One region of the Rhizobium sp. OAE497 genome, then DNA from elsewhere that is predicted to be linked to it. Evidence: predicted binding sites of a transcription regulator. Region 1 holds the regulator's gene; each other region holds the start of a gene.
What was found. The regulator PhoB, encoded in region 1, activates phosphate uptake and scavenging genes when phosphate is short. The targets are predictions, from matches to a motif close to TGTCATNNANCTGTCAT.

Region 1 (5,160 bases):
CCTTCGCGGGCTTCTTCCGCAGTCACCACCAGAGGCGGCAGGAGACGGATGACGTTATCGCCCGCCGGGACACCCAGCAGATGCGCGCCGCGGATCGCAGCCAGGAGTTCGCTCGAGGGAACGGCGGCCTTGATGCCGAGCAGCAGGCCTTCGCCGCGGATATCCTCGATCACGTCAGGATAGCGATCCTTCAGCGACGCCAGCCCCTGGCGGAAGACCAGCGACACGTCGCGGACGTGCTGCAGGAAGCCATCGGCGAGCACGATATCGAGAACGGCACTGCCGACGGCCATGGCGAGCGGATTGCCGCCATAGGTCGAGCCGTGCGTGCCGGCCTTCATGCCGGAGGCCGCCTCAGCCGTCGCAAGGCAGGCGCCGAGCGGGAAACCGCCGCCGATGCCCTTGGCAACAGCCATGATGTCGGGGCTCACACCGGACCATTCATAGGCGAAGAACTTGCCGGTACGGCCAACGCCGGTCTGCACTTCGTCGAGGATCAGCAGCAGGCCATGCTCATCGCAGAGCTGGCGCAGCGCCTTCATGAACTCGACGGTCGCCGGGCGGATACCGCCCTCGCCCTGTACCGGCTCGATGAGAATGCCAGCCGTCGCATCGGTGATCGCCGCGCGGACGGCTTCAACATCGCCGAAAGGCACCTGATCAAAACCAGGGGTCTTAGGACCGAAGCCTTCGAGATACTTTTCCTGGCCGCCGGCGGCGATCGTCGCCAGCGTACGGCCATGGAAGGCGCCTTCGAAGGTGATGATATGGAAGCGCTCCGGATGGCCCTTCGAATACTGGTAGCGGCGCGCGGTCTTGATCGCGCATTCCAGGGCTTCCGCACCCGAATTGGTGAAGAACACCTTGTCGGCGAAAGTCGCTTCCGTCAGCCTCGTTGCGAGCTTTTCCTGGCCTGGGATCTCGTAGATGTTGGAGAGGTGCCAGACCTTCTCGGCCTGCGCCTTCAGGGCATCGACAACATGAGGATGGCTGTGGCCGACAGCGGTCACGGCAACGCCGGCGCCAAAATCCAGATATCGCTCGCCGGACTCGGTAATCAGCCAGACGCCCTCACCTCGCTCGAACCGCAGAGGGGCACGAGAATAGGTATCATATAGCGGCGCGGCTTCAGCCATGGCGCGGTCTCCTGTCAGCGTTATGGGCAACCGGACTCCGGCTAAAAAACCAGGTCCGAAAAATTAAAAATGCCGCCTCTCGGCGGCGCTGTGCACTATTTACTTTTCGCACTGCAATGTCAACAAAACTACGGCTTTCGTGGCTTCTGGGTGACGCTCAAGCGATGTCGCGTTTCATCAACAGCTAATGTTGCAGAAATGACTCTGTGGGGAAGCAAGTTGGGGAAAACTTGAAATTCGATTCATCCGGATTCCCGCGACTCTTGTCACGGAGTCAGCCTCACACTAGGTTAAAACTCAATTACTAGACTGCATGCGGCGGAACTAGTCACCAAAATTAGTCAAGCGTTTCTTGTGTCGGATTCATCCGGGGCAAACGGTGAAGGATTCTGCCTTCACAACGCTTAAACGGCGGAGACACAGGGCATGAACTGGACAGACGAGCGGGTCGAGAAACTCAAGAAACTGTGGTCCGAAGGGTTGAGCGCTAGCCAGATCGCGGCGCAACTTGGAGGCGTGAGCCGGAATGCCGTTATCGGCAAGGTTCACCGTCTGGCACTGCCGGGCCGTGCCAAGGCCGGCGGCAATGCGACGGCGGCACGGGCTCCGAAGCGCACGACTTCGGCACCGCGCGCTCCGAACTACGCATCGCGCATGACGACCCGCACCGTTGCCCGCCCGCAGGGCGCAACGATGCTGAAGGAAGAGATCGAAATCGACGTCATGGAGGAGATGGAATATCGTCCCGCTTCCAACGTTGTCGTGCCGATCTCGCGCCGTCTCGGCCTGACGGAACTGACCGAGCGTACCTGCAAGTGGCCGGTCGGCGATCCGCTGAAGGACGATTTCCATTTCTGCGGCTGCGAAAGCCCGGATTCTTCGCCCTACTGCACCTATCACCAGCGCCTGGCTTACCAGCCGGTCAATGATCGCCGCAGGGCCGCACGCCCGGGCAAACTGAGCCGGGTAAAGACAAACGAAAAACGGGCCTTTCGGCCCGTTTTTTTGTATCTGCATATCAGGAGGCCGTAGCCTCCTTGATCACTCAGGCTTCCATGGAATAACCGGCACCGCGGACGGTGCGGATGACATCCTGCATGTTCGAGAAGTTGAGCGCCTTGCGCAGGCGGCCGACATGGACGTCGACGGTACGCTCGTCGACATAGATGTCGTGACCCCAGACGCCGTCGAGCAGTTGCGAGCGCGAGAAGACGCGGCCCGGCGACGACATCAGAAACTCCAGGAGGCGGAACTCGGTCGGTCCGAGACGGACTTCGCGGGTCTTGCGGTGAACGCGGTGCGTTTCGCGGTCGAGTTCGATATCGCCGCACTTCAGCACGGTCGAGAGAACTTCCGGCTTGGCGCGCCGCAGCATCGCCTTGACGCGGGCAACGAGCTCGGGCGTCGAGAACGGCTTGACGACATAGTCGTCGGCGCCGGTCGACAGGCCACGGACGCGCTCGCTCTCTTCGCCGCGCGCCGTCAGCATGATGATCGGCAGACGCTCGGTTTCCGGGCGCATGCGCAGCCGGCGGCAGAGCTCGATGCCTGATACGCCAGGCAGCATCCAATCGAGGATAAGAAGGTCCGGCGTGCGCTCCTGGAGGCGGATTTCCGCCTCGTCGCCGCGCAGGATGGTATCGACTTCGAAACCTTCGGCTTCGAGATTGTAGCGAAGAAGCACGCTCAGTGCTTCTTCGTCTTCAACGACTGCAACTCTCGGGATCATTCTATTCTGTCTCCTGAGGCCCGGTCCGGATGATTATTCCGTTACCGCGCCGACGGTGTTGGCGGTGTCGTCCTTCGGACGCTCGCCTTCCGGCTGAGCGCCGGTCGCCATGTAGTAGATGGTTTCAGCAATGTTGGTGGCGTGGTCGCCGATGCGCTCGATGTTCTTGGCGCAGAAGAGCAGATGCGTGCAGCTGGTGATGTTGCGCGGATCTTCCATCATGTAGGTGAGGAGCTCGCGGAACAGCGACGTGTACATCGCGTCGATTTCCTCGTCGCGCTCGCGGATCGACTTCGCCTTGTCGGCAGCACGCGTCGTGTAGACGTCGAGCACTTCCTTCAGCTGGACGAGAGCGAGCTCGGAGAGATGCTCCAGGCCACGGGCGAGCTTGCGCGGAACGCCGGTGCTCTGCACGGCGATGACGCGCTTTGCGGTGTTCTTGCCGAGGTCGCCGACGCGCTCGAGGTCGGCGGCGATGCGGATCGAACCCATGATCTCGCGCAGGTCCGACGCCATCGGCTGGCGGCGGGCGATGGTGACGATCGCCTTGTCGTTGATCTCGCGCTCGGCGTGATCGAGGATCACGTCGTCGGAGATGACCTTCTGCGCCAGTGCCGCGTCGCCGTTGACGAGGGCGCGGACAGCGTCGGAAACCATCTGCTCGGCCAGGCCGCCCATTTCGGAAATGCGGCGCGAGAGGAACTTCAGGTCTTCGTCATACGCAGAAAAAATATGTGTCGATGCCATGGGGAAAGTCCTTGAGTGTCTATCGGGGGTCGTGACGCCAAAGATCAGCCGAAGCGGCCCATGATGTAATCCTGGGTGCGCGGATCGTCCGGATTGGTGAACATCTTGTCGGTGTCGTTCTCCTCGACGAGATTGCCGAGATGGAACATGGCCGTGCGCTGCGAAACGCGAGCGGCCTGCTGCATGGAGTGCGTGACGATGACGATCGTGTAGGCTTCGCGCAGCTCGTGGATCAGTTCCTCGACCTTTGCGGTGGCGATCGGGTCGAGTGCCGAGCACGGCTCGTCCATCAGGATGACTTCGGGCGAGACGGCAACGGCGCGGGCGATGCAAAGGCGCTGCTGCTGACCGCCGGAGAGGCCTGTGCCGGATTCATGAACGCGGTCCTTGACCTCGTTCCACAGGCCGGCGCGTTGCAGGCTGGTCTCTACGATCTGGTCCATGTCGGCCTTGGTCTTGGCAAGACCATGGATGCGCGGGCCGTAGGCAACGTTCTCATAGATCGACTTCGGGAACGGGTTCGGCTTCTGGAACACCATTCCGACGCGGGCGCGCAGTTCGACGACGTCGATATCCGGATCGTAGATATCGTCGCCATCGAGCGTGATCTTGCCGGTGACGCGGCAATTGTCGATCGTGTCGTTCATGCGGTTCAGGCTGCGTAGGAAGGTGGACTTGCCGCAGCCGGACGGGCCGATGAGCGCCGTGACGGTGTTTTCGCGGATGTTCAGCTTGACGTCGAAGAGGGCGCGCTTTTCGCCGTAATAGACGGAAACGTCCTGGCCGATCATCTTGTAGGGAATGCTGTTCATCTTCTGGTCCAGAGCCTTTTCAACTGCTGCTTCTGTCAACATGTTCATTGGGTTTTACTCCGTTTACCAGCGGCGCTCAAAGCGACGGCGCAAGAGGATGGCTCCGAGGTTCATGACGATCAGGAACAAGAGGAGGACGATGATGGCACCCGACGTACGTTCCACGAAGGCGCGTTCGGCTTCGTTGGCCCACATGTAGACCTGGACGGGGAGCGCGGTGGACGGGTCGAGAGGCGTGGCCGGTGCATTGGCGACGAAGGCGACCATGCCGATCAGCAAGAGCGGCGCGGTTTCGCCGAGCGCGTGCGCCAGGCCGATGATGGTGCCGGTCAGGATGCCCGGCATGGCGAGCGGCAGCACATGGTGGAACACCATCTGCATCTTCGAGGCGCCGAGACCGAGAGCGGCCGCGCGGATCGACGGCGGGACGGCGCGAAGAGCCGCACGCGTCGCGATGATGATCGTCGGCAGCGTCATCAGCGTGAGCACCAGACCGCCGACCAGCGAGGCCGAGCGCGGCATGCCCATGAAGTTGATGAACACTGAGAGACCGAGCAGACCGTAGACGATCGAGGGAACCGCAGCCAGGTTGTTGATGTTGACCTCGATGAGATCCGTCAGCCGGTTCTTCGGTGCGAATTCCTCGAGATAGATCGAGGCGGCGACACCGATCGGCAGCGACAGCACAAGAACGATCGCCATCAGATAGAGCGAGCCGATGAGGGCAACGCCGAGG
Region 2 (5,160 bases), 2.2 Mb from region 1:
TGCACCCTATGGGTTTGCTTTTGCGGGCTCAACGTTGGCGGCTGCTCTCACTCACTCAACCGCACAGTTTTTGCTTAACAGCTTGTTCAGTAATGAAAATTACCTTCCGCCTTCTGTTGAGGATGTGTCTGCAGTATATCTGGATGTTGCTAAGAAGCACATCGAGCAGCTTAGCGCGCCATTCTCGGCTATGATTTACGGATACGACGTCGGAAGCAATGTTTTTCGTGCGTATGCGTTAAATTCGGCGACTAAGCCGAGTTTCGAGCTTCGGAAAACTGAGATTGATCTCGATGCGGCGTTTTTTCGAATAGGATCAGGATCCGAATACTTTGACACTATCTTCGCCGAGATGGGAGGCGGTGATGTCGATTGCAGTTCAGTCATCGAGCAGATGATTCGACGAAAGGTCCACAGATCAGTTGGTGGGTTCATTCAGATGGCAATAGTTGACAGAAGTGGTTTCCATCATGTTCCAGTTATCGAAAGTATCGATGATAGCGCGCTGAGTGCAGTCAAGTTTATGGGGGCCGATGTGGACACGATCTTTAGGCCGCGCGGTTTCAAGTTTGGTACAATGGCTATGACGCTGGGCGTGAAAGCTCTAGATAATGAGCGTTTGATACATACCAACCAATGACAATGGTCTGAAAATAAACTTTGCTTAAGCGCCAGGCTTGGTGCCGCAGAGCATTTCGCGCTTTCCCGCAAAGCCCTTGCGCCGCTCGACGGCAAAGCCTGCCGCAACGAGATTGCGCCGGACGAAGCCGGCGGCCGCATAGGTGGCGAAGCTGCCGCCGGGAACGGTCTTGTCGCAGACGAGACGCATCAGCTCTTCCGACCACATGTCGCCGTTGCGCGACGGGGCGAAGCCATCGAGATACCAGGCATCGAAGCGCGGCTCGGCGGCCCTGACGCCGTCGAGCGCCGCACCACAGACGACGCTGAGGCGGGTCTGCGGATCGAGATCGAGACTGACGATGCCTTGCGGGCTATCGGGCCAGGCGGCGATCAGGCCGTCGCGCTCGGCGTCGATCTCCGGCCAGTGCGAGAGGGCGCGGGCAATCTCGTCGCGCTGCATCGGATAGAGCTCGAAGGAGATGAAGTGCAGGTGCTGGCCATCCCTGCGGTGAAGCTTCCACTGGCGCCAAGTCTCGGCGAAGTTCAGGCCGGTGCCGAAGCCGAGCTCGCCGATCTGGAAGCTCTGCTTTTCCGCCCAGCGCTCCGGTAGGCCGTTGCCGGAAAGGAAGACGTGGCCGCATTCGAGGCGGCCGTCGGTCTGGCAATAAAAATGATCGCCAAAGGCCTGCGAATAGGGCATATCGCCGTCTCGCCATTCGAGCGGCTGGCTGTTGCTGCCAATCTGATCGGGATCGATATCTGTCATGCCACAAGCCGATAGTCCGGCTCTTCTCTCCGGTCAATCCGCCGATCTTCTGATCGTCGGCGGCGGCATCATGGGCCTGTGGGCGGCTGTATATGCCGAGCGGCTGGGCATCGATACGCTGCTGATCGATGCCGGACGGATCGGCGGGGGCGCCAGCGGCGGCCTGCTGGGCGCGCTGATGCCGCATATGCCGGACAAGTGGAATGCCAAGAAGCAGTTCCAGTTCGACGCGCTGCTCAGCCTCGAAACCGAGATCGCGGCACTGGAAGCCGCCACCGGCCTTTCCGCAGGCTACCGCCGCTCCGGCCGGATCATTCCGCTGCCGAAGCCGCATCTGAAGACGATCGCGCTCCGGCATTCGGCCGATGCCGAGGTCAACTGGAACCAGCAGGGCCGCGCGTTTCACTGGCACGTTTCCGATCAGCCCGCCGTCAGCGGCTGGATCGATCCGGCTGCAGGCGGCAGCGGCTTCGTGCATGACACGCTGGCGGCGCGTGTTGCGCCGCGAGCGCTGGTCGCGGCGCTCAAGGCATTTCTCGATCAGGCGCGGCATGTGCGGATTGCCGAGATGGCGGCGCTTGGCTCGTTGGACGCGGAGGCAGGTACTGCCGAGATCGACGGCACCCGAATGAGCGTCGGCCACTGCATCATCGCGGCCGGGCATGCATCCTTCCCGATCCTGCAGCGCTTCAATCCCAGTCTGCCGCAACCACTGGGACAGCCGGTGAAGGGGCAGGCGGCGCTGCTGAAAGCCGATATCGATCCGGCCTTTCCAGTGATCTTCCGCGACGGTCTCTATATCGTGGCGCATGAAGGCGGCCATGTCGCGATCGGCAGCACCAGCGAGAACAGCTTCGCCGATCCCTATGGTACCGATGACCAGCTGGACCCGTTGATTGCGGCGGCGCGCGAAATGGCGCCGGCGTTGGCCGATGCGCCCGTCGTCGAACGCTGGGCAGGGTTGCGGCCGAAGGCGATCGACCGCGATCCGATGGTAGGGTGCCATCCCGATCATCCCCGGCTCCATGCGCTGACGGGTGGTTTCAAGGTGAGTTTCGGGCTGGCGCACAGGCTGGCGGAGGCCGTCATTCGCGATATCGCCGGTCAGCCCGCAGGGTTTGACCTGCCGGATAGTTTCGCGCTTTCCAGCCATATCACGGCCGCTTCACGCTAAACGTGAATTAGTCCAGAGCTTATTTCGTTATTCTGTCATGCAAATCACCTATCTGCTAGCGCATCGACGGTGCCGGATTCGGCCGTGCACTGCACTCTCAGATGGAGGAAATCGCATGCGTTATGCCATTTGCTTCACGCCTTCGCCGAGCGATCCGCTCAGCCATGTGGCGGCCAATTGGCTTGGCCGTAACGTCTTTTCGGGCGAGATGCTGGAGCCGCCGGCCGTTCGCGGGCTTGGCATTCACGAGATCGCCTTCCACACGGCCGTGCCGCGCCGCTATGGATTTCATGGCGTGCTGAAGGCACCGTTCCACCTTTCCGCGGATGTTTCGGAAGCACAACTCTTGCGGGAGCTGATGCGGTTCTCCGGCACGATCCAGCCTTTCAGTGTGCCGCGTATCGAAGTGGCCCGGCTCGGCAATTATTACAGCCTGGTGCCGACGCTGCCCTGCGAGAACGTCCGCTATCTGGCGTCGTCGATCGTCCAGCATTTCGATCGCTTTCGCGCGCCTCTGTCGGAAGCCGATATCGAACGCAGCGATCCCGATGGTCTCTCGGCGGCGCAATTCGCCAATCTGCACCGCTGGGGCAACCCTTACGTGATGGACGAATTCCGGTTCCACATGCCGGTCACCGGTCCCGTCAATTGCGTCGACATGCCCCGCATCGAGCAGGCGCTGCGGTCGATCTTCGAGCCTGTGCTGAACGAGCCGATCCAGATTTCCAACATCGCGCTGATGATGGAAGAGGGGATGGGCGGGCCGTTCCGCGTGCACTCGCTGCACCCGATGGGCAAGGTCAGCGCCCGCAAGATCGCTTGATCACTTTTGTTCAAGAAGCCGGCGCGGATTGGTGCTATATCCGCGCGATGCAGAATATCTCGCAGGAACAGGCAACCGATGTCATGCCGCTTGCCGGCGCGGAGACGACGCGCTTCTGGCGCGACCGCCGTTTCGGCGGCATGGAATGCCTGAGCGCAACCTTCCTGACCCACGAATTCGCGCCGCATGCGCATGATACGTTCAGTATCGGCGCCATCGAGAGCGGCAGCCAGATCGCCACGATCCGCGGCACGCGCGAGGCATCCGGCCCCGGCGACCTCTATCTGATCAATCCCGGCGAGACGCATGACGGGGCGCCGACCGAGGGCGGATACCGCTACCGGATGATCTATCCTGACATGGCGCTGTTCCGGGAAGTCCTCGAAGATGTGACCGGCAAGAGCTTTCAGGGTACGCCCGCCTTCGGCAAGCAGATCCTGCACGACCCGAAGCTCGCCGCCGCCTTTCAGCAGGCGCATGAGATTCTCGAAATCGGCAGCGGGGCGCTGGAGAGCAGCCAGGCGATGTTCCAGGTGCTCGACGCGATGTTCCGCCAGCATGGCAGTTCGATCATCGTGCCCGTCGATACCAAGGAGCGGTCGGCGGTGCGCCAGGCCCGCGACTACCTGATGGAGAACTACGCGACCGATATAGGGCTCGAGGAACTGGCAGGCGTTGCCGGGCTCAGCCGCGCGCATCTGATCCGCGCCTTCCGCAAGGAATTTCACATCACGCCGCATGCGTTCCTGACCGATATCCGCGTGCGGATCGCGCGGCGCAAGCTGCAGGCGGGCGAGCAGCCGGCGGAGATCGCGCTCGAGTGCGGCTTTGCCGATCAGGCGCATTTCACCCGCCATTTCAAGGCGCGCACCGGGATAACGCCCGGCCAGTACCGCGCCCGATAATCACTTTCGTTCAAGACGCCGCTTCGGCGCGGCTCTATGACCTCCGCAGCAAGCGGAGTTTTTGAACGTGAACAAGAATGAATTCTGGGCGGAATTTTCCGGCGGCATGCGGGCGATCGCGCCGCTGATCGCCGCCGTGATCCCGATCGGGCTGGTCTTCGGCGCCGTTGCCGCCACCAAGGGGCTTTCGCCCGTCGAGACCGGGCTGATGAGCGCGCTGGTCTTTGCCGGCGGATCGCAATTCGTGGCGATGGATATCTGGACGCATCCGGCCTCCTGGGCGGGGCTGGGCTTCGCGGCATTGCTCGTTAATATCCGCCATGTGCTGATGGGCGCCTCGATCGGCACCAAGATGCAGGCCTTTCCGCCGCGCGCCCGCTATCTCTCCGTGCTGCTCCTTGCCGACGAGATCTGGGCGATGGCGGAGTTCCGGGCCGGTGTGGCGCGGCTGACGCCGGCCTGGTTTGCCGGGCTCGCGACGCCGTTCTATCTCGCCTGGGTGATCTCGGGACTGGCAGGCGCCACGCTTGGTGCGTTCCTTGGCGATCCCGTGACGCTCGGCCTCGACTTTGCCTTTCCCGCCGTCTTCATCGTGCTGGTCATGGGCTTCTGGAAGGGGCCGGAGACGGGTGCGGTGCTGCTCGCCAGCGGCGCGGCCGCCGTGCTCACCCAGCATTTCATTCCCGGTGTCTGGTATATCGCTGCGGGTGCTCTCGCCGGTTTGGTCACCGCTCTCTTCAGCGGCAAGCGCCGCATCGAGGTAACGCCATGACGCTCGATCTTTCCACACTGCTCGCGATCCTGGCGATGGCGGCGGCGACCATCCTGACGCGGGTCAGCGGTCTCATCCTCATTCGCCATGTCTCGCTCG
Region 3 (5,160 bases), 920 kb from region 1:
TCCCGATGCGGACCGCATCCTCTCCGGCGATCCCCAGTTCCGCACCTGGAATTTCGAGGAAGCCGAGGGCGGCCTCTACGCTGGCATCTGGGAAGCGACACCCGGCAAGTGGCGCATTTCCTACGACGAATGGGAATATTTCAACGTCCTCTCCGGCCACTCGATCGTTACCGAAGACGGCGGCGCCGCCGTTCACCTCAAAGCCGGCGACCGGATGATCCTCAGACCCGGCTTCAAGGGAACCTGGGAAGTCATTGAAACGACTCGCAAGGATTACGTGATCCGGCTGTAGCGGCGAGCCGCCTCAACGTCTGAAACTCTCCGCAAATTCCGCTGAGGAAATGCGGTTCAGCGTGTTGCGCAGCTCTGCCGCGGCTTCAGCGCCGAAGGCGTTTTCGAAGCGGTCGCGAGCTTCGGCCCAGAGGCGGTTGCCTTCCTCCCATTTGGCGATGCCGGCTGGCGTCAGCATGGCGCGCTTGACGCGCTTGTCCTTCGCATCCGGCTCAAGCTTCACCAGCCCATCCCGGATCAGCGGTTTCAGCGTGTGGCCGAGTGCCGAAAGGTCCATGACGAGCCCGTCGGCCAGGAATTTCAGCGAGGGCCTGCCGTTCATGTGGATCTGCGTCATCAGGCTGAATTGCGTGCCTCTCAGCCCGCTCGGCGCAAACACATCCTCGTAGAGCTGCCCGAGCTGTCGCGTTGCGCGGCGAAGCGCGCTGTTGCTGCAAACGGCCCAGCTTTCGTAAACCGGTACTTTCTCATCCATCGTCGATCTCCTGATCCCATCTCCCCGCATCGTGGGCGATCGTCAATCGCCTTTGATTATTTTTCTGCCGTGCGCTCTTGCGCAAAATCCAATCGATCTCAATATAGTGGCATATACCACTAATTACCAACGCATCGAAAAGGATTTAGCGATGTCACACTCGTCTCTTGGTGCTGCTCTCATCACCGGCGCCTCCGCCGGCATCGGCGCCACCTATGCCGATCGCCTTGCAAAACGTGGCTACGATCTGCTGCTGGTGGCCCGCGACGCCGCCCGCTTGAAGGCTCTGGCGGACAAGCTTTCGGCTGCTCATGGCATCAAGGCAGAGGTGTTTCAGGCCGACCTGACCAATCGCGACGAAGTGCGCAAGGTTGAGAAGCGGCTGCGGGAGGACGAGGCGATCACGCTTCTCGTCAACAATGCCGGCATCGGCTCGAAAACCACGATGCTCGAAGATGATATCGATTATCTCGAGACGATGATCGAAGTGAACGTCGTTGCCGTCAACCGCCTCGGCGTCGCTGCCGCCCAGACTTTTGCCAAGCGCGGCAAGGGTAGCATCATCAACATCGCCTCGGTCGTGGCCTTCCTCGCTGAGCGGTTCCACGGTACCTACAATGCCACCAAGGCATTCGTGCTCAACCTCACGCAGTCGATCCATGCCGAAGCGGGTCCGAAGGGCGTCAAGGTTCAGGCAGTTCTGCCGGGCCTCACCCGCACCGAAATCTTCGAGCGCGCCGGCAATTCCATCGATCAGCTGCCGCCGTCGATGGTCATGGAGGTCACTGATCTCGTCGATGCCGCACTCGCCGGTTTCGACCAGGGCGAAGTCGTTACCATTCCGTCGCTCCCGGATCCCGCCGACTACGAAGCCTTCACGACCGCGCGCCACGCACTCGGTCCGAACCTCTCTCATAACAAGCCGGCAAGCCGCTACGGCGTCGCTTAATCGGTAAGCCTGGGTGTCGAGCTGCGTCAAACCAACGCAGCTCGACATTAACATTTTGTAATCTTTCCAGAGCCTTACAAGTTAAATCCTTGATTTAGTGAATGAACACTTCTGCACGCATGTTCCGCCTTGAGGCACTGACTCCGAACTGTCGCAGGACTGTCATCAAACTGTAATGTGCAGCGCCTAGCCCGCCTTTGCGACGGGAAATTTCAGCGCCCTTGCCAATGGATACCCCCTCCATGGCGCCGGTCTCGTCGATTGTTCGTTCCATTCAGGGAAGAGACCATAATGCTCACCAAGAAACTTCTTTCGGCCTGCCTCGGCGCCGGCCTGGCTGCGGCTTTCGCAGTCTCCGCTTCCGCCGCCGACATTACCGGCGCTGGTTCGACCTTCGTCTATCCGGTCCTGTCCAAGTGGTCTGCGGACTACAACAAGCAGACCGGCGACAAGCTGAACTACCAGTCGATCGGCTCGGGCGGCGGTATCGCCCAGATCAAGGCTGCTACGGTCGATTTCGGCGCGTCCGACGCTCCGATGAAGCCTGAAGACCTTTCGGCCGGTGGCTTCGGCCAGTTCCCGGTCGTCGTCGGCGGCATCGTTCCCGTCATCAACGTCAAGGGCATCAAGTCGGGCGAACTCAAGCTCTCGGGCAAGGTTCTCGCCGACATCTACCTCGGCAACGTCACCAAGTGGAACGACAAGGCCATCGCCGACCTGAACCCGGGCCTCAAGCTGCCCGACAGCCAGATCGCCGTCGTTCACCGTTCGGACGGCTCGGGCACCTCGTTCAACTGGACGAACTTCTTCTCCAAGGTCAATCCGGACTGGAAGTCCAAGGTCGGTGAAGGCACCGCCGTCAACTGGCCGGTCGGTATCGGCGGCAAGGGCAACGAAGGCGTCGCTGCTTACGTCACCCGCGTCAAGGATTCGATCGGTTACGTCGAATACGCCTACGCCCTGCAGAACAAGCTGCCCTACGTTCTCGTCGAGAACGCTGCCGGCCAGTATCCGAAGCCGAATGCAGACAGCTTCTCGGCTGCCGCTGCCAGCGCCGAATGGGGCAAGGCTCAGGACTTCTACCTGATCATGACCAACGCTCCGGGCGAAAAGGCCTGGCCGATCACCGCGACCACCTGGGCGATCATGTACAAGCAGCCGAAGGACGCCGAGCGCTCCAAGGCCGCCTTCGCCTTCTTCAAGTGGGCGCTTGAGAACGGTCAGAAGGAAGCCTCTTCCCTCGACTACGTTCCGCTGCCGGCCAGCCTGGTCAAGCAGATCGAAGACTACTGGACGGCGTCCTTCAAGGGCTAAGTCCTCCGTGAATGCCGGGGCAGGGAGCGTTTCTCTCTGCCCCGATTGCTTTGAAGCCCCCTCAAAAGCAAGTCGAGTATAGATATGAGCGAAGCACTGGCATCGCTGCCGGCCGTTGGGCCGGAGGTGAAGCGCCGCGATGGCGCCACCGGCGACCGCATTTTCTTCTGGATCGTGATGGGCTGCGGCCTGTTCGTCCTCGCAGCGCTTCTGGCCGCTGCAATCTCCATGGCATGGGGCGGGCTTCTGGCCTTCCGCACCTTCGGCTTCGGTTTCATCACCGGCACCGAATGGGATCCCGTCGCCCAGCATTTTGCCGGTCTGGTACCGATCTACGGCACGCTGGTCACTTCTGCGCTGGCGATGCTGATCGGCGTTCCCATCAGCCTCGGCATTGCCGTCTTCGTCACGGAAGTCGCGCCGCGCTGGCTGCGCGGACCGATCGGCGGCGCCATCGAGCTGCTCGCCGGCATTCCCTCGATCATCTACGGCATGTGGGGCCTCTTCACCTTCGCCCCCTTCATGTCCGATTACGTTCAGCCGGCGCTGATCGACTGGCTGGGGCCGATCCCCGGCATCGGTCTGCTGTTCTCCGGCGCTCCGATGGGTATCGGCATGCTGACGTCGGGTATCGTGCTGGCGATCATGATCATTCCCTATATTTCTTCGGTCATGCGCGACGTCTTCCTCGTCGTTCCCGCGCAGCTGAAGGAATCGGCCTATGCGCTGGGTTCGACCCGCTGGGAAGTGGTGCGCGATATCGTCATCCCGCACACCCGCACCGCCGTCGTCGGCGGCATCTTTCTTGGCCTCGGCCGTGCGCTCGGCGAAACCATGGCCGTCACTTTCGTGCTCGGCAACACGCACAACATCGCGATCTCGCTGATGGAGCCCGGCAACTCGATTGCCGCCGCCATCGCCAACGAATTCACCGAAGCCGATACCGACATCTATCTGTCGTCGCTGATCGCCCTCGGCTTCATCCTCTTTGTCGTCACCTTCATCGTCCTTGCGGCCGCAAAGCTGATGCTGTTGCGCATGGCAAAGCAGAGAGGCGAGTAACATGAGCGTTTCCTCCTCCCTCTACCGCAGCCGCCAGATCAAGAGCGCAATCGCGCTGACGCTTTGCGTCGCCGCCACCGGCCTCGGCCTCATCTTCCTGATCTGGATCCTCTGGACGACGCTGATCAACGGCCTCTCGGCGCTGAGCCCGAAGCTCATCACCGAAATGACCCCGCCGCCGGGCGAAGACGGCGGTCTTGCCAATGCCTTCATGGGCAGCCTGATGATGGTGGTTCTCGCCGTCATCATCGGTACGCCGGTCGGCGTGCTGGCCGGCACATATCTCGCCGAATTCAGCCGCGGCAAGAAGATCGGCGATATCATCCGCTTCATGAACGACATCCTGCTGTCGGCGCCGTCGATCATCATCGGCCTGTTCGTCTACGAGCTCGTCGTGCGCCAGACCGGCCACTTTTCCGGCTATGCCGGCGGCATCGCGCTCGCCTTCATCTTCCTGCCGGTGGTCGTGCGTACCACCGACGAGATGCTGCGGCTGGTGCCAGACGTCATGCGCGAGGCTGCACTCTCGCTCGGCATTCCGCGCTGGAAGGTCACCGTCGCCGTGCTCTATCGCGCAGCGTCCGCCGGTATTCTGACCGGCATCCTGCTCGCTGTCGCCCGCATCTCCGGCGAGACGGCACCGCTGCTCTTCACCGCGCTCAACAACCAGTATTGGAGCACGGACATGTCCGAGCCGATGGCCAACATCCCGGTCGTCATCTTCCAATATGCGATGAGCCCCTATGACGAATGGCATGTGCTCGCCTGGGCCGGCGCCTTCGTCATGACCGCAATCGTGCTGCTGCTCAGCGTGGGCTCCCGCGCCGTTCTGAACCGCAAAGGTGGCAAATGATGCTGCAATCTTCCTCCACATTAGACACCCGCAGGACCGCGACGCCGATGGCTAACGACAAGCTCACCCTTGAAGACGTCAACTTCTACTACGGCGACGCCCATGCCATCCGTAGCGTCAGCCTCAATTTTCCCGAACGCCAGGTCTCGGCGCTGATCGGCCCCTCCGGCTGCGGCAAGTCCACGCTGCTGCGCATCCTCAACCGCATCTACATGC
Region 4 (5,160 bases), 190 kb from region 1:
GAGGTAGACGGGGAAGACCACCGTGACGACGCCGACGATCAGGATGAAGTGCGTGAGGACGTTCAGAAAGGGGCGGTTCTCGATCATCGCTCGGGCCTCAATACTGTACTTTTTTCTCGATCCAGCGGAACTGGACGACGGTGAGGACGACGACGATCAGCATCAGCACGACGGACTGCGCGGCCGAAGGGCCAAGGTTCAGCCCAACGAAGCCATCGGCATAGACCTTGTAAACAAGCGTGTTCGTCGATTGCGACGGGCCGCCAGAGGTCGTGGAGTCGACGATCGGGAAGGTGTCGAATAGCGCGTAGGTGACGTTGATGACGGCCAGGAAGAAGGTCGTCGGCGAAATCAGCGGGAAGACCACCGTCCAGAAGCGCTTGAACGGACCGGCGCCATCGATCGACGCGGCCTCGATCACCGACTGCGGTACAGACTGCAGGCCGGCGACGAAGAACAGGAAATTGTAGGAGATCTGCTTCCAGGCCGAGGCGATGACGATGAGGATCATTGCGTCATTGCCATCGAGGCGGTGGTTCCAGTCATAGCCGAACTGGCGAAGGATGTAAGGCAGGATGCCGATGCTGGGGTTGAACATGAACCACCAGAGGAGACCGGCGGCCGCAGGCGCCACCGCGTAGGGCCAGACGAGCAGCGTCGTATAGATGCGTCCGCTCTTCAGAACACGATTGACGCAGACGGCGAAGAGCAGCGACACGCCCATCGACAGAACGGTGACTGAGACCGAGAAGATCAGCGTCACCCAGAGCGCGTTCATGTAATCGCTGCTGCCGAACAGCTTCGTGTAGTTGGCGAACCAGACGAAGGTGGTCTTCATGCCGAAGGGATCTTCGCGCAGGAAGGACTGGCGAAAGGCCTGGAAAGCCGGCCAGATGAAGAAGACCAACGTGACTGCGAGCTGCGGCGCCAGAAGGAAATATGGCAGGACGCGGTTCGAGAAGATTGTGCGCTTTGTCTGCATGGCTCGCCCCGATATGGAAAGGCCCTCCCCGGAGCGGGGAGGGCTTGGCTTCAGCCTCGAAAGCTTAGTTCGAGTTTGCTTCTTCGAATTCGCGCAGGATGGCGTTGCCTTCCTTGACGGCTTCGTCGAGCGCCTGCTGGGCGGTCTGCTTGCCGGAGAGCACGGTTTCGAACTGCTGGTCGATGACGTCACGGATCTGCGTCAGGTTGCCGAAACGAACGCCCTTGGAGTTGTCGGACGGCGTGCCGCGCAGGATCTGCTTCAGGCCAACGTCGGAGCCCGGGTTCTTTTCGTAGTAACCCTGCGACTTGCCGAGGTCGTAAGCAGCAGTGGTGATCGGCAGGTAGCCAGAGAACTGGTGCCAATCAGCCTGAACTTCCGGCTGGCTGAGGTAGGTGTAGAACTTGGCAACGCCCTTGTAGACTTCCGGCTTCTGGCCGTTCAGCGTCCAGAGCGTCGCGCCGCCGATGATCGAGTTCTTCGGATCCTTGGTGACGTCGTCGTAGTAAGGCAGCGTCGAGAAACCTACCTGGAAGGCCTTGGCGTTGTTGATGACGCCAGCGCGCGAACCCGAGGAGCCCATATAGATGGCGCATTCCTGCGAGTAGAACTTCGGAGCTGCATCGGGGCCGCCGCCCGGGCCGCCGTACTGGAAGTAACCGGCATCCTGCCACTTCTTCAGGTCGGTCCAGAGACGAGCCTGGTTCGGGCCGTTGAAGCTGAGCTCAGCCTTGGTGCCGCCGAAGCCATTTTGCAGCGTGCCGTAGGGCAGGTCATGGATGGCCGAGAAGTTTTCGAGGCCGAGCCAGGTTGCAGCGTAGGTGATGGTGAAGCCGCACTTGGCAGCGCCGGAATCGACGATCTTCTTCGAGAATTCTGCCAGTTCGGCATAGGTCTTCGGAGCGACTTCCGGATCAAGGCCAGCCTTCTTGAAGACGTCCTTGTTGTAATAGAGGATCGGCGTCGAGGAGTTGAACGGGAAGGAGAGGATGTTGCCTTCCGGGTCGGAGTAGTAGCCGACGACGGGAGCGATGAACTTCGACGGATCCCACGGCTCGCCTTCATCGGCCATCAGCTTGTAGACCGGATAAACGGCGCCCTTGGCGGCCATCATCGTGCCGGTGCCGACTTCGAAGACCTGAACGATAGCCGGCTGCTGACCTGCGCGGAAAGCGGCGATAGCGGCAGTCAGGGTCTCAGGATAGGTGCCCTTGAAAACCGGGGTCACGTGATATTCGGTCTGGCTGTCGTTGAACTTCTGAACGATCTGCTCGAGCTTCTGGCCGAGCTCGCCGCCCATGGCGTGCCACCAGGTGATTTCGGTTGCGGCAAAGGACGCCGACGAAGACAATACGACCGCAGCGGCGGCCAGAGAAAACGTCTTGAACATGGATAAACCCTCTCCACCAGTTATTGGGGTGAGGAAGCCAATAGAGGCCTTCCGTGACGTCTCCTTTACATTTGTATGACAGAAAAATTACAAATGCACGCCTATGCAATATGCCTAAAAGGCATTGTGGAAATGCCGGGGCAACCGGCCTGGAAGCACTGCAACGATGTCGTAGCGTTGTGATAGCAGGTGGCTGTTCGTCTGGCGAGCAAGCCAGAGATCGCTCGCATCCCGGATGCGTTTCTGAGCCGCATAAGAAACGGCATCGACCGCGACCCGCTCTTCACGCCGGGCTTTAACCTCGACGAAAACGGCAAGATCGCCCTTGCGGGCGATGATATCGATCTCGCCAAGCTTGGTGCGATAGCGGAAAGCGGCGATGCGGTAGCCCTTCATCAGCAGGTAGAGCGCCGCCACATATTCGGAGAAATGTCCGCGGCGGAGCGCCTTCTGTCTGCTGACGCTCGTGCCGCTATCGCTCATCAGGCGCCCTTCATGTCGAGGAGGCGCTGATAGAGTTCCTTGCGCGGCAGACCGGTGAGCCGCGCCGCCTCGGCCGCCGCTTTTGCCGTCGGCATGGTGCCGGAGAGATCGGCAAGGATCGCATCGACGTCAGCGGCGTCGGCCGGTTTTTCCTCCGGCGGCGCGACGACAAGGACGATCTCGCCTTTCACATTATCGTTCTCGGCATAATAGGCGGCGAGATCTGCAAGCGTGCCGCGGCGAAACTCCTCGTAGGTCTTCGTCAGCTCGCGGCAGACGGAGGCCATGCGATCGCCGCCAAGGACGTCGGCGGCCGCAGAAAGCGTCGCGCCGATGCGGTGGGGAGACTCAAAGAGGAGTAGCGTGGCGGGGGTCGCCGCGAATTCACCGAGCCGGTCGCGCCGCGCCTTGTCCTTGACGGGAAGAAACCCGGCAAAGAGGAAGGCATCGTTCGGAAGACCTGAACCGACGAGTGCGGCGAGCGGCGCCGAGGCGCCGGGTATTGGGATGACGCGGTATCCGCTGTCGATCGTCGTCTGCGCCAGGCGGTAACCGGGATCGGAAACCAGCGGCGTTCCGGCATCGGAAACGAGTGCGACGGACTTTCCGGCCTCCAGTGCCTGCAGCAGGCGCGGCCCGGCCTCGTCGGCATTATGTTCGTGATAGGCGAAAGGGCGGTTCTGAATGCCGTAGCGGTCGAGCAGCACGCGAGTGACGCGCGTATCCTCGCAGGCGAGCACATCGGCACCGGCAAGCGTTTCGAGCGCGCGAAGCGTGATATCGCCGAGATTGCCGATCGGCGTCGCGACCAGATAGAGCGCGGCCTCGAGCGGGCGCGCAGGTATGCTGACATTATGCAGGCGGTAGGTGCGGTGTTTACCGCCCTCGCCCGCCGTCTCTTCATTGCTCAATTTCAAAGGCCCTCTCTGGCGTCGGCCCTTTATGCGCGCAGGCTTCGTTCGCGGCAAGGGTTCGGATTTCTGTGAGCATCATCGTGTAAAACCACCTTTGCAGCCGCGCAAAGCCTTGCACCCCTTGCAATGCCCGGCAAAGTTCTGCCATTTTGCCCGTCCACTCCTCCGGCCATGGAGCCGGAAAGGCATTTTCTGGCGCGCCTGCGCGCCCGGACAGTCACGGTCGAAAGCGGTAGCATCCCATGCGTATTACTATTGAGCGTTCCAATCTCCTGAAGTCGCTGAACCACGTTCACCGCGTCGTCGAACGCCGGAACACGATCCCGATCCTGTCCAACATCCTGCTGCGTGCCGATGGCCAGAACCTCGACATGAAGGCGACCGACCTCGATCTCGAAGTCACGGAAGCGACGCCCGCCAATGTCGAACAGGCAGGCGCGACCACCGTTCCGGCCCATCTTCTTTACGACATCGTCCGCAAGCTGCCCGACGGCTCGGAAGTTCTGCTTGCGACATCGACGGATGGCGGCTCGATGACCGTGCAGTCCGGCCGCTCGAAATTCTCGCTGCAGTGCCTGCCGCAATCCGACTTCCCGGATCTGACCGCCGGCACCTTCACGCATTCCTTCAAGCTGAAGGCAACGGATCTCAAGATGCTGATCGATCGCACCCAGTTTGCGATCTCGACCGAAGAGACCCGCTATTACCTGAACGGCATCTTCTTCCACACGATCGAAAGCGAAGGCGACCTGAAGCTGCGCGCCGTTGCGACCGACGGTCACCGTCTCGCCCGTGCCGACGTCAAGGCGCCGTCCGGCTCCGAGGGCATGCCGGGCATCATCATTCCGCGCAAGACCGTTGGCGAGTTGCAGAAGCTGGTCGACAATCCCGAGGCGATGGTCACCGTCGAGGTTTCCGACGCCAAGATCCGCCTGAGCATCGGCTCGATCGTCATGACCTCGAAGCTGATCGATGGCACGTTCCCCGATTATCAGCGTGTCATCCCGACCGGCAACGACAAGGAAATGCGCGTCGATTGCACGACCTTCGCGCAGGCTGTCGACCGCGTCTCGACCATCTCTTCCGAGCGCGGCCGCGCCGTGAAGCTGGCGCTTTCCGAAGGACAGCTGCTGCTCACCGTCAACAACCCGGACTCTGGCAGCGCGACGGAAGAAGTCGCAGTCGGATACGACACGGACGCGATGGAAATCGGCTTCAACGCCAAATATCTGCTCGACATCACTGCACAGCTTTCCGGCGATCAGGCCGTGTTTCTGCTGGCCGATGCCGGTTCGCCGACGCTCATTCGCGACACGGCCGGCGATGATGCACTCTACGTTCTGATGCCGATGCGCGTGTAAACGCGCGTCGCATTTGGCGGGCAAAGTTTT

Region 2: the regulator PhoB is predicted to act here: its motif matches at 2,584-2,600, upstream of ABIE40_RS13860 (DUF1045 domain-containing protein).
Region 3: the regulator PhoB is predicted to act here: its motif matches at 1,876-1,892, upstream of pstS (phosphate ABC transporter substrate-binding protein PstS).
Region 4: the regulator PhoB is predicted to act here: its motif matches at 2,448-2,464, upstream of ugpB (sn-glycerol-3-phosphate ABC transporter substrate-binding protein UgpB).

What each region holds. Positions count from the first base shown of each region.
Region 1 covers NZ_JBEPOA010000001.1:455,419-460,578, reverse strand. Annotated here, with positions in the region: gene ABIE40_RS02320 (aspartate aminotransferase family protein) at 1-1,136, opposite strand, end outside; partial or broken gene ABIE40_RS02315 (GcrA family cell cycle regulator) at 1,563-2,081, shown strand; gene phoB (phosphate regulon transcriptional regulator PhoB) at 2,182-2,865, opposite strand; gene phoU (phosphate signaling complex protein PhoU) at 2,899-3,612, opposite strand; gene pstB (phosphate ABC transporter ATP-binding protein PstB) at 3,657-4,472, opposite strand; gene pstA (phosphate ABC transporter permease PstA) at 4,488-5,160, opposite strand, start outside.
Region 2 covers NZ_JBEPOA010000001.1:2,699,894-2,705,053, reverse strand. Annotated here, with positions in the region: gene ABIE40_RS13875 (hypothetical protein) at 1-640, shown strand, start outside; gene mnmC2 (tRNA (5-methylaminomethyl-2-thiouridine)(34)-methyltransferase MnmC2) at 665-1,387, opposite strand; gene ABIE40_RS13865 (NAD(P)/FAD-dependent oxidoreductase) at 1,386-2,561, shown strand; gene ABIE40_RS13860 (DUF1045 domain-containing protein) at 2,677-3,384, shown strand; gene ABIE40_RS13855 (AraC family transcriptional regulator) at 3,432-4,289, shown strand; gene ABIE40_RS13850 (AzlC family ABC transporter permease) at 4,396-5,061, shown strand; gene ABIE40_RS13845 (AzlD family protein) at 5,058-5,160, shown strand, end outside.
Region 3 covers NZ_JBEPOA010000001.1:1,376,035-1,381,194, forward strand. Annotated here, with positions in the region: gene ABIE40_RS07040 (cupin domain-containing protein) at 1-292, shown strand, start outside; gene ABIE40_RS07045 (MarR family winged helix-turn-helix transcriptional regulator) at 305-766, opposite strand; gene ABIE40_RS07050 (SDR family NAD(P)-dependent oxidoreductase) at 918-1,715, shown strand; gene pstS (phosphate ABC transporter substrate-binding protein PstS) at 2,007-3,029, shown strand; gene pstC (phosphate ABC transporter permease subunit PstC) at 3,114-4,091, shown strand; gene pstA (phosphate ABC transporter permease PstA) at 4,093-4,944, shown strand; gene pstB (phosphate ABC transporter ATP-binding protein PstB) at 4,944-5,160, shown strand, end outside.
Region 4 covers NZ_JBEPOA010000001.1:266,790-271,949, reverse strand. Annotated here, with positions in the region: gene ugpE (sn-glycerol-3-phosphate ABC transporter permease UgpE) at 1-87, opposite strand, end outside; gene ugpA (sn-glycerol-3-phosphate ABC transporter permease UgpA) at 98-982, opposite strand; gene ugpB (sn-glycerol-3-phosphate ABC transporter substrate-binding protein UgpB) at 1,047-2,372, opposite strand; gene ABIE40_RS01375 (YraN family protein) at 2,487-2,855, opposite strand; gene rsmI (16S rRNA (cytidine(1402)-2'-O)-methyltransferase) at 2,855-3,766, opposite strand; gene ABIE40_RS01365 (hypothetical protein) at 3,756-3,917, opposite strand; gene dnaN (DNA polymerase III subunit beta) at 4,012-5,130, shown strand.